DNA from 4 places in the Xanthobacter versatilis genome. Region 4 is predicted to be linked to each of the others. Evidence: predicted binding sites of a transcription regulator. Region 4 holds the regulator's gene; each other region holds the start of a gene.
The links. Region 4 encodes LexA, which represses DNA repair genes until DNA is damaged. Its sites were predicted from a motif close to TGTTCNNNNTGTGTTCNG; they were not measured.

Region 1: V5F66_RS12810 (PA0069 family radical SAM protein) is a predicted target of LexA. The motif match lies at 724-741, and genes of this name have one in related genera.
Region 2: V5F66_RS15040 (YifB family Mg chelatase-like AAA ATPase) is a predicted target of LexA. The motif match lies at 1,301-1,318, and genes of this name have one in related genera.
Region 3: recA (recombinase RecA) is a predicted target of LexA. The motif match lies at 1,106-1,123, and genes of this name have one in related genera.

What each region holds. Positions count from the first base shown of each region.
Region 1 is NZ_JBAFVB010000005.1:307,527-309,724, forward strand. It holds gene V5F66_RS12800 (Re/Si-specific NAD(P)(+) transhydrogenase subunit alpha) at 1-376, opposite strand, end outside; gene V5F66_RS12805 (aa3-type cytochrome c oxidase subunit IV) at 412-564, opposite strand; gene V5F66_RS12810 (PA0069 family radical SAM protein) at 765-2,081, shown strand; gene V5F66_RS12815 (VOC family protein) at 2,102-2,198, shown strand, end outside.
Region 2 is NZ_JBAFVB010000007.1:133,459-135,656, reverse strand. It holds gene V5F66_RS15050 (polyhydroxyalkanoic acid system family protein) at 63-374, shown strand; gene V5F66_RS15045 (class I SAM-dependent methyltransferase) at 451-1,212, opposite strand; gene V5F66_RS15040 (YifB family Mg chelatase-like AAA ATPase) at 1,377-2,198, shown strand, end outside.
Region 3 is NZ_JBAFVB010000002.1:533,527-535,724, reverse strand. It holds gene V5F66_RS06115 (ABC transporter substrate-binding protein) at 1-916, opposite strand, end outside; gene recA (recombinase RecA) at 1,188-2,198, shown strand, end outside.
Region 4 is NZ_JBAFVB010000002.1:199,703-201,900, forward strand. It holds gene V5F66_RS04575 (molybdopterin molybdotransferase MoeA) at 1-789, shown strand, start outside; gene lexA (transcriptional repressor LexA) at 897-1,610, shown strand; gene V5F66_RS04585 (ComEC/Rec2 family competence protein) at 1,744-2,198, opposite strand, start outside.

The DNA of each region.
Region 1 (2,198 bases), on a different contig from region 4:
CGCGGGTGATGCGGGGCATCAGCTCCATGGCGAAGGCGTTGACGTTGTAGCGCGCCAGCGTGGCCAGGGCCTCGTCGTTGCCATAGGGATCGACGATGGCCAGCAGCAGCGCGCCGGGCTTGTACGACGAAAGTTCAGCTTCCGTCGGACGGCGAACCTTCAGTACCACTTCAGCGCCGTACAGGGCATCGGCGGCGGTGGGCGCGATGGTGGCGCCGGCGGCTTCGAAGTCGGCATCCAGAATGCCCGACTTGAGGCCCGCGCCCGTCTCGACCGCCACGCTGGCGCCGAGCGCGACCAGACGCTTCACCGTATCCGGGGTCGCAGCGACCCGCGGCTCGCCGAGATCAACCTCGGCGGGGACAGCGATTTTCATCAGAGATGTCTCCGGTGCTCCAACCCGTCAGGGGGTCAGAGGAGGAAGATCCACATGAGGGTGAGGAGGACGGCGACAGCGATCGCGCCCCATTTGGTCAGGGCGGTGAACAGCACATAGGTGCCTTCGTGCTCGGCGTAGTCGTTACCGTCCGCAATGGCGTATTCGGTCGTGGCGTGTTCAGCCATCTTTTCCCCCTTTTAAGGCCTCAATTAGCGCTTTAGCGGAGATGCGAATGTCTGGCAACCGGGTTGTGGTGTACAGTATGCCAAATCCAAACCGCTGAGTCATTGGAATCATCCGGCAACCGCCTGAACGCAATGGGAAAGGCCGCTCCGGCGCGTTAATGTTCTTGTTTCGTTCCGGTTCGGGTGCTACCTTTTTTCCCATGAGCCGTGAGCGCGATTCCCTCCTCGATCCTGCCGGCACCACCGTCGCCGCGGCGCGTGCCGCACGCGGCCCACGGCCGGCCGGCCCCAAGACCGCGGGACCCAAGGCTGCGGGACCCAAGGCCAAGGCGGCGGCCCTCTCGGTGAACGAGCCGCGCGCCAATCGCATCCTCGGGCGCCTCGCGCAGGAAAAGGCCGCACCGCCCCCCGTGGTCCCCCCAGCTCTCGACGGAGAGGTCGGGAGCGTGGTGGACGGGGAGCGCCGGCGCGGACGGGGCGCGGTCTCCAACGCCGCCGGCCGCTTCGAGCCGGCCGCCCGCATCCTGTTCGACGACGGCTGGCAGAGCCTGGAGGACCTGCCGCCCCTGCGCACGCAGGTGATGGAAGAGCGCGCACGCACGGTCATCACCCGCAACCAGTCGCCGGATGTCGCCTTCGATCGCTCCATCAACGCCTATCGGGGCTGCGAGCACGGCTGCGTCTATTGCTTCGCCCGGCCGACCCACGCCTATCACGGCCTGTCGGCGGGCCTCGATTTCGAGACCAAGCTGTTCGTGAAGCCGGACGCACCGGAACTGCTGGCGCGGGAGCTGTCCCAGGCTTCCTACCAGCCCCGCGTCATCGCCATGGGCACCAACACCGATCCCTACCAGCCCATCGAAAAGCGCTACGAGGTCACCCGCCGCCTGCTTGAGGTGCTCGCCGAGTTCGGCCATCCGGTGGGCATCGTCACCAAGTCGGGACTGGTGGCGCGCGACATCGACATCCTCGCCCCCATGGCCGAGAAGGGCCTCGTCAAGGTGGCCATCTCCATCACCACCCTCGATCCGCATCTGGCCCGCACCATGGAGCCGCGGGCGGCGAGCCCCCATGTGCGGCTCGGCACCATCCGCCGCCTCGCCGATGCGGGCATTCCCACTGCGGTGCTCACCGCCCCGCTCATTCCGGCGCTCAACGACATGGAGGTGGAGCGCATCCTCGATGCCGCCAAGGCCGCCGGCGCCAGCGAGGCGGGCTATGTCATGCTGCGCCTGCCGCTGGAGATCGCCGACCTGTTCCGCGAATGGCTGGTGACCCACTTCCCGGACAAGGCGCGGCACGTGCTCGGCCTGATCCGCCAGATGCACGGCGGAAAGGACTATGACTCCGCCTTCGGAAAGCGGATGCGGGGAGACGGCCCCTATGCCTGGACCGTGGGCCGCCGCTTCGAGATCGCGGCACGGCGGCTCGGCCTCGCCGGGCGCGGGCTGAAGCTGACCACCGCCCATTTCCGCCGCCCCAAGCCGGCCGGCGTGCAGCTCAGCCTGTTCGATTGAAGAGCCCCATGGAGATGCCCATGCCGCCGGCACCCGCGCTTCGCCTGCATCTCGTCACCCTGGGGGTCGGCGACCTTGGCCGCGCCATCGCCTTCTACATCGCGATGGGACTGGAGC
Region 2 (2,198 bases), on a different contig from region 4:
CTGGCCGGAGGATGTCACCCCCGGCCCCCTCCAGCCGGGAGACAGGCACAGGAGACGGGTACATGGGCCAGCCATTCACCGCTTCCATTCCGCACCGCCTCGGCAAGGCGGAGGCGACACGGCGCCTCCAGGTGGGGCTCACCACCGTGCGCTCGCGCTTCGGCCGACACATCACCATCCTCCAGGAAGTCTGGACCGGGGAGCATCTGGACTTCCATATCGCGGCCCTCGGCCAGACCGCGAGCGGCACTCTCGACGTGACGGACGAGGCCGTCCAATTGTCCGTCGAACTGCCCTTCCTCCTCGACCTTCTGGCCCGCAAGGCACAGGACCTCATCAAGAAGCAGGGCCGGCTTATGCTGGAGAAGAAATAGGCCGTCGTCCGAAAAACGGTCCCGTCCACCCCTCGGCAAGGCGACATGCATTGGCGAAGAGAACGCCGGCACCCGCTCAGGCCGGCTCCAGTTCCAGCGTCAGCGTGTCCAGGGTGAAGGAGCCATCCGCCTCGATCTCGAAATGCTCGGCCACATCCCGGCTCGCTCCGGCGACCAGGGACCTTATGGCCGCCACATGTAGCTCGGGCGTGCGGATCCGCTCGACCCAGGCGCTGAATTCGAGGCGCAGGCGTCGCCGCGCGGTTCGCATGACCCGGAAACCGGCGCCCTCCGCATGCTCCACCCATTCCGCCTCGCGGTAGTCGCGGCCATGGGAGGGATCGCGCAGCACCTCGATGGTTTGAAGGAAACTGTCCGCCACCGGCCAGTCGGGGGCGATCACATCCATCACCATGGCACGCCCGTCCACCGTTAACACCCGCCGCGCCTCCCCCATCGCGGCGGGGACATCCCGCCAGTGGTGGGCGCTGAAGCGCGTGGCGATGAAATCGAAGCTGGCATCGGCGAATGGCAGGCGCTCGGCCACGCCCTGCTGCGTCGTGATATTGTCAAAGGCGCGCCGCTCCGCCTCGGCGGCGACGGCGCCCAGCATGTCATCGGAAAGATCGTAGGCGACGACCTCCGCCACGAACGGCGCCGCAGCAAAACTCACATGCCCGCCGCCGCACCCGAGATCAAGCAGCCGCGCCGGCCGCAGCTCCGCGACTATCGCCGACAGGGCTTCAAGGTCGGCGCCGCGCGCATGGACTGCGCTCGCCACATAGGCCGCCGCCTGAGGCCCGAACATGTCGGCCACATGCGCCTCATGGCTACGCATTCCGCCCCCTGAAGCGTCCGTCATCTTGCGCCCCTGTTCGCTCAAGCCGAGCCAGAATAGCCGCGACTACGGACGTGGCAAGCAAAATTGTTCCGCTTTCGTTCTTGTCGCTACGGCAATCCTCCGCTACCTTGGGATGCAGGCAGTCGAGCGGGGTGGGCGCGGTGATCCAGCGGGTAGCGACAGTCGCATTCGAGGGGGTAGACGCGCGCCCCGTAGACGTGCAGGTGCATGTCGCGGCGGGCCTACCGGCCTTCACCATCGTCGGCTTGCCCGACAAGGCGGTTTCGGAGGCGCGCGAACGCGTGCGCGCGGCGCTCATCGCCTCGGGCCTCGCCCTTCCCGCGCGGCGCATCACCGTCAACCTCGCGCCGGCGGACCTGCCGAAAGAAGGCTCCCACTACGATCTGCCCATCGCGCTCGGCCTCATGGCTGCCATTGGCGCCATTCCGTCCGATGCGCTCGGCGGCTTTACCGTGGTGGGCGAGCTGGCCCTCGACGGGGCCATCGCCGCGGTGGCCGGTGTGCTTCCGGCAGCCATCGGCGCAAACGCGCGCGGTCACGGGCTGATCTGCCCCGCCGCGTGCGGCGCGGAAGCGGCCTGGGCCAGCCCCGACATGGAGATCCTGGCGCCACAGTCCCTCATCCAGCTCGCCAACCACATGACCGGCCGGCAGGTGATGGGCCGGCCCGAACCCAGGATGAAGGCGCAGGTGGAAGCCATGCTCGACCTGAAGGATGTAAAAGGACAGGAGACCGCCAAGCGCGCCCTGGAGGTCGCCGCCGCCGGCGGGCACAACCTTCTGTTCATTGGGCCGCCGGGCGCAGGAAAATCCATGCTGGCCCAGCGGCTCCCCTCCATCCTGCCGTCCCTGTCCCCCGCCGAGATGCTCGATGTTTCCATGATCGCATCGGTGGCCGGTTCCATTGAGGACGGCGCGCTGATGGACCGCCGCCCGTTCCGCGCGCCGCACCATTCCGCCAGC
Region 3 (2,198 bases), 330 kb from region 4:
TGGTGGGCTTGCGGCCGCCCATGCGCCTGGCCCAGCGCTCCGACCAGGCGCGGTTCTGCGCATCCATGTCCCAGTAGAAGCCGGAGGTCAGCAGCAGGCCCTGCGCCTGGGTGAGGCCGAGAGCGTGGATGTCGGTGATGAAGATGACCATGGCGGCGAGGCGCTGCTTGTCGCCGCCGATGCCGAATTCATGGGCCTGCTTGATGGAATTGATGAGGTCCGCCCCGCCATTGGCGAATGCGATCACCTTGGCACCGGAGGCCTGCGCCTGCAGCAGGAAGGACGAGAAATCCGAGCTGCCCAGCGGATGGCGCACCGAGCCGAGCACCTTGCCCCCGTTGGCGCGGACGACCTCGGAGGCGTCGCGCTCCAGCGACTGGCCGAAGGTGTAGTCCGCCGTCAGGAAGTACCAGCTGTCGCCGCCCTCGGCGACCACCGAGCGAGCGGTGCCGTTGGCCATGGCGTAGGAATCATAGACCCAGTGGAACGAGGTGGGCGAGCAGGCCTTGTTGGTGAAGACCGTGGAGCCGGCGCCGGTGTTCAGCAGCACCTTGTTCTTGGCGCGGGTGATCTCCTGCACCGCGAGGGCGATGGCGGTGTTGGGCACGTCCACGATCACGTCCACATTGTCTTCGTCGATCCAGCGCCGGGCGATGGAGGCGCCCACGTCCGCCTTGTTCTGCCCGTCGGCGGAGACGATGGTGATGGGCTTGCCGTCGATGGAGCCGCCGAAATCCTCCAGCGCCATCTTCGCGGCCTCGATGGAGCCTTGCCCCACGAGGTCGGTGTAGACGCCGCTGAGGTCGGTGAGCACGCCCACCTTGATGCCCCGCGCCGGCACCTCAGCCAGCGCCGTGCCGGCGGCCGCCAGCAGCGCGGCGCCGATGAGGCCCGCGCAAAAACCCTTTACAGCCATGCTTTTCCTCCCGGCGGACGCGTCCGGCGCCTCTCCGGGCGTCGTTATTCTGTTTGTCCGACAATCTGATTATTAACGATGATTCCGGGGTGTCAAGCGGGGAGGCGGGATGACGGACGTGCTTTTAGGGCCGTGCTGTCAAAAAGGGCTCTGGCGGCCGGAGCGGGGAAATGTCTGGACGGCCCAGATGAGAACATATTGCGAACTGAGAACAAAACATGTACATGTGCAGTGTTCTCATTTCCCCTTGCACCAGCACCGGAGCGCGGCGATGACTCAGTCGACACTCAGACTCGTCGAAGGTTCTTCCATGGATAAGACCAAGGCGCTGGATGCCGCTCTCTCCCAGATCGAGCGGCACTTCGGCAAGGGCTCGATCATGCGGCTCGGCAAGGGCGGCAAAGCCTTGGAAATCGAGAGCGTTCCCACCGGCTCGCTCGGGCTCGACATCGCCATCGGCATCGGCGGCCTGCCCAAGGGCCGCGTCGTGGAGATCTTCGGGCCGGAATCCTCCGGCAAGACCACCCTGGCGCTGCACACGGTCGCGGAAGCGCAGAAGCGGGGCGGCACCTGCGCCTTCATCGATGCCGAGCACGCGCTCGACCCCATCTATGCGCGCAAGCTGGGCGTCAATCTCGACGACCTGCTCATCTCCCAGCCCGACGCGGGCGAGCAGGCGCTGGAAATCGCCGACACGCTGGTGCGCTCGGGCGCCATCGACGTGCTGGTGGTTGATTCGGTGGCCGCGCTCACCCCGCGCGCCGAACTGGATGGCGAGATGGGCGACAGCCAGCCCGGCATGCAGGCGCGCCTCATGAGCCAGGCGCTGCGCAAGCTCACGGCCTCCATCTCCAAGTCCAACACCATGGTCATCTTCATCAACCAGATCCGGATGAAGATCGGCGTCATGTACGGCTCGCCGGAGACCACCACCGGCGGCAATGCGCTCAAGTTCTACGCCTCGGTGCGGCTCGACATCCGCCGTATCGGCATGATCAAGGAGCGCGACGAGGTGGTGGGCAACCAGACCCGCGTGAAGGTGGTGAAGAACAAGCTGGCGCCGCCCTTCAAGCAGGTGGAATTCGACATCATGTACGGCGAGGGGATTTCCAAGACCGGCGAGCTGCTGGATCTCGGGGTCAAGGCCGGCGTGGTGGAGAAGTCCGGCGCCTGGTTCTCCCACGACAGCCAGCGCCTCGGCCAGGGCCGCGAGAACGCCAAGACCTTCCTGAAGCAGAATCAGGAGATTGCCGGCCGCATCGAGGCGGCGATCCGCCAGAAT
Region 4 (2,198 bases):
ACGCCGGGCCTGTTGGCCGGGCGGCGGCTGACCGGCCGCGACGTGATGCTTGCCGCCGCTATGGATCATGCGGTCCTGCCGGTGGCGCGGCGCCCGCGCGTGGCGGTGCTGCAGACTGGCGACGAACTGGTGCTGCCCGGCACCGGCACCGGTCAGGACAGCGAGATCGTCGTTTCCAACGCCTTCGGCCTCGCCACCCTCGCCCGCCGCGCCGGCGCGGAGGTGACGGACCTCGGGCTGGTGCGGGATGACCTTGCCGCCATCCGTGCCGTGGTGGCGCAGGCGCTTTCGGGCGACTTCGATCTCGTCATCTCCTCCGGTGGCGCCTCGGTGGGCGACCATGATCTGATGGCGCCGGCGCTGCGCGCCGAGGGGGTGGAGCTGTTCGTGCACAAGATCGCCCTGCGCCCGGGCAAGCCGCTGATGTTCGGTGGCAAGGACGGCGTGCGGGTGCTCGGCCTGCCGGGCAATCCGGTCTCGTCCCACGTCTGCGCCATGGTATTTCTGGTGCCGTTGCTGCGCGCGCTTCAGGGCGACGCCATGCCTGGTCCCCTGACGGCGCCGGCGCGCCTCGCGGTGGACATCCCGGCCAACGACGTGCGCCGTGATTTCATGCGCGCCCGCATGGACCGCCACCCCGACGGAACGGTGCATGTGACGCCTTGCGCCTCCCAGGACAGCGCCATGCTGAGCGTTCTGGCCGCCGCCGACTGCCTGCTCATCCGCCCGCCCTTCGCGCCTGCCGCCACGGCCGGAGACCCTTGCGAGATCATTCCCTTCGATGATTGAGCGGTCTTAACCCTGCCTTCACCCCTTGCGGAACACAAAAGGAACAGATAGAAACCGTTCATGATTTGTTTCGCGGCGCACAGGCTGGCGCCAGCAGGGGGCGAGAGATGCTGACGCGCAAGCAATATGACCTGCTTCGCTTCATTCATGAGCGGCTGAAGGAGACCGGCGTGCCCCCCTCCTTCGACGAGATGAAGGAGGCGCTGGACCTGCGGTCCAAGTCCGGCATCCATCGCCTGATCACGGCACTGGAGGAGCGCGGTTTCATCCGCCGGCTGCCCAACCGGGCGCGCGCCCTCGAGGTGGTGCGCCTGCCGGACAGCGTCGCCCCCGGCCTCGCCACGCCCCGCTCCGCCAGTCGCGGCTTCTCTCCCTCGGTGATCGAAGGCAGCCTCGGCAAGGTGCGTCCGGCTGCGGATGATGACGAAGGCGCAGGCCAGGTGGTCACCGTTCCGGTTATGGGCCGGATTGCGGCGGGCTCGCCCATCTCCGCCATCCAGACCCGCAGCCACACCCTCAACATTCCGCCTGAGATGCTGGGCAGCGGCGAGCATTTCGCCCTGGAGGTGCGCGGCGACAGCATGATCGAGGCCGGCATCCTCGACGGTGACACGGTTCTCATCCGCAAGTGCGATACGGCGGACACCGGCGACATCATCGTGGCGCTCGTGGACGACGAGGAAGCCACGCTGAAGCGCCTGCGCAAGAAGGGCGCCTCCATCGCCCTCGAAGCCGCCAATCCCGCCTACGAGACACGCATCTTCGGGCCCGACCGGGTGCGCATCCAGGGCCGCCTCATCGGCCTCATGCGCCGCTATTGATTTTCGCTTCCTCCCCGGTGGGGAGGCCGCGACGGGGTGAGGGGCGTGGCGGTCACCATGCTCAACGGGACCGGCTCCTCTGGAGCGACGCTTCTCACCCCAGCTTTTTGAGCCGTCGATGCTTTTGGCCGCTTCACTCCGATGCGGCGTCGGCTTCCGGATCGTCCGTCGCCGGGCGCTGCGGGGCGGGCTCAGGTGGCAGGGGCGGCATCCAGGGGCGCTGGACGTTGGGCTTGCGGGTCGGCTCGATCTGCCAGTTCCCGCCGCTTGCCCCCTCGCTGCTTATTCCCTTACGGAAGTGATAGGCCAAAGTGCCGGTGCGCTGCAGCGTTTCAGGCGTCACCACCTGGGCCGGGCAGCGCCGGGGCGGCACATCCCGTGTGACGACGATGCGCGATTCCAGGCAGTCTGCCTCCAGGCTTTCCGCCCGCCGCGATACGGCGATGGTGCCGCCGCCCGGCAAGGGAGCGGTGCAGCCGAGGGGATCGCAGGTGAACAGCGCGGCAAGCCCTTCGGCACCCGCCTTTCGCATGTCACCCTCCCGCGTCATCCACTGCTCCACCACCAGCCGCTGGCTGCGCGCGCCGA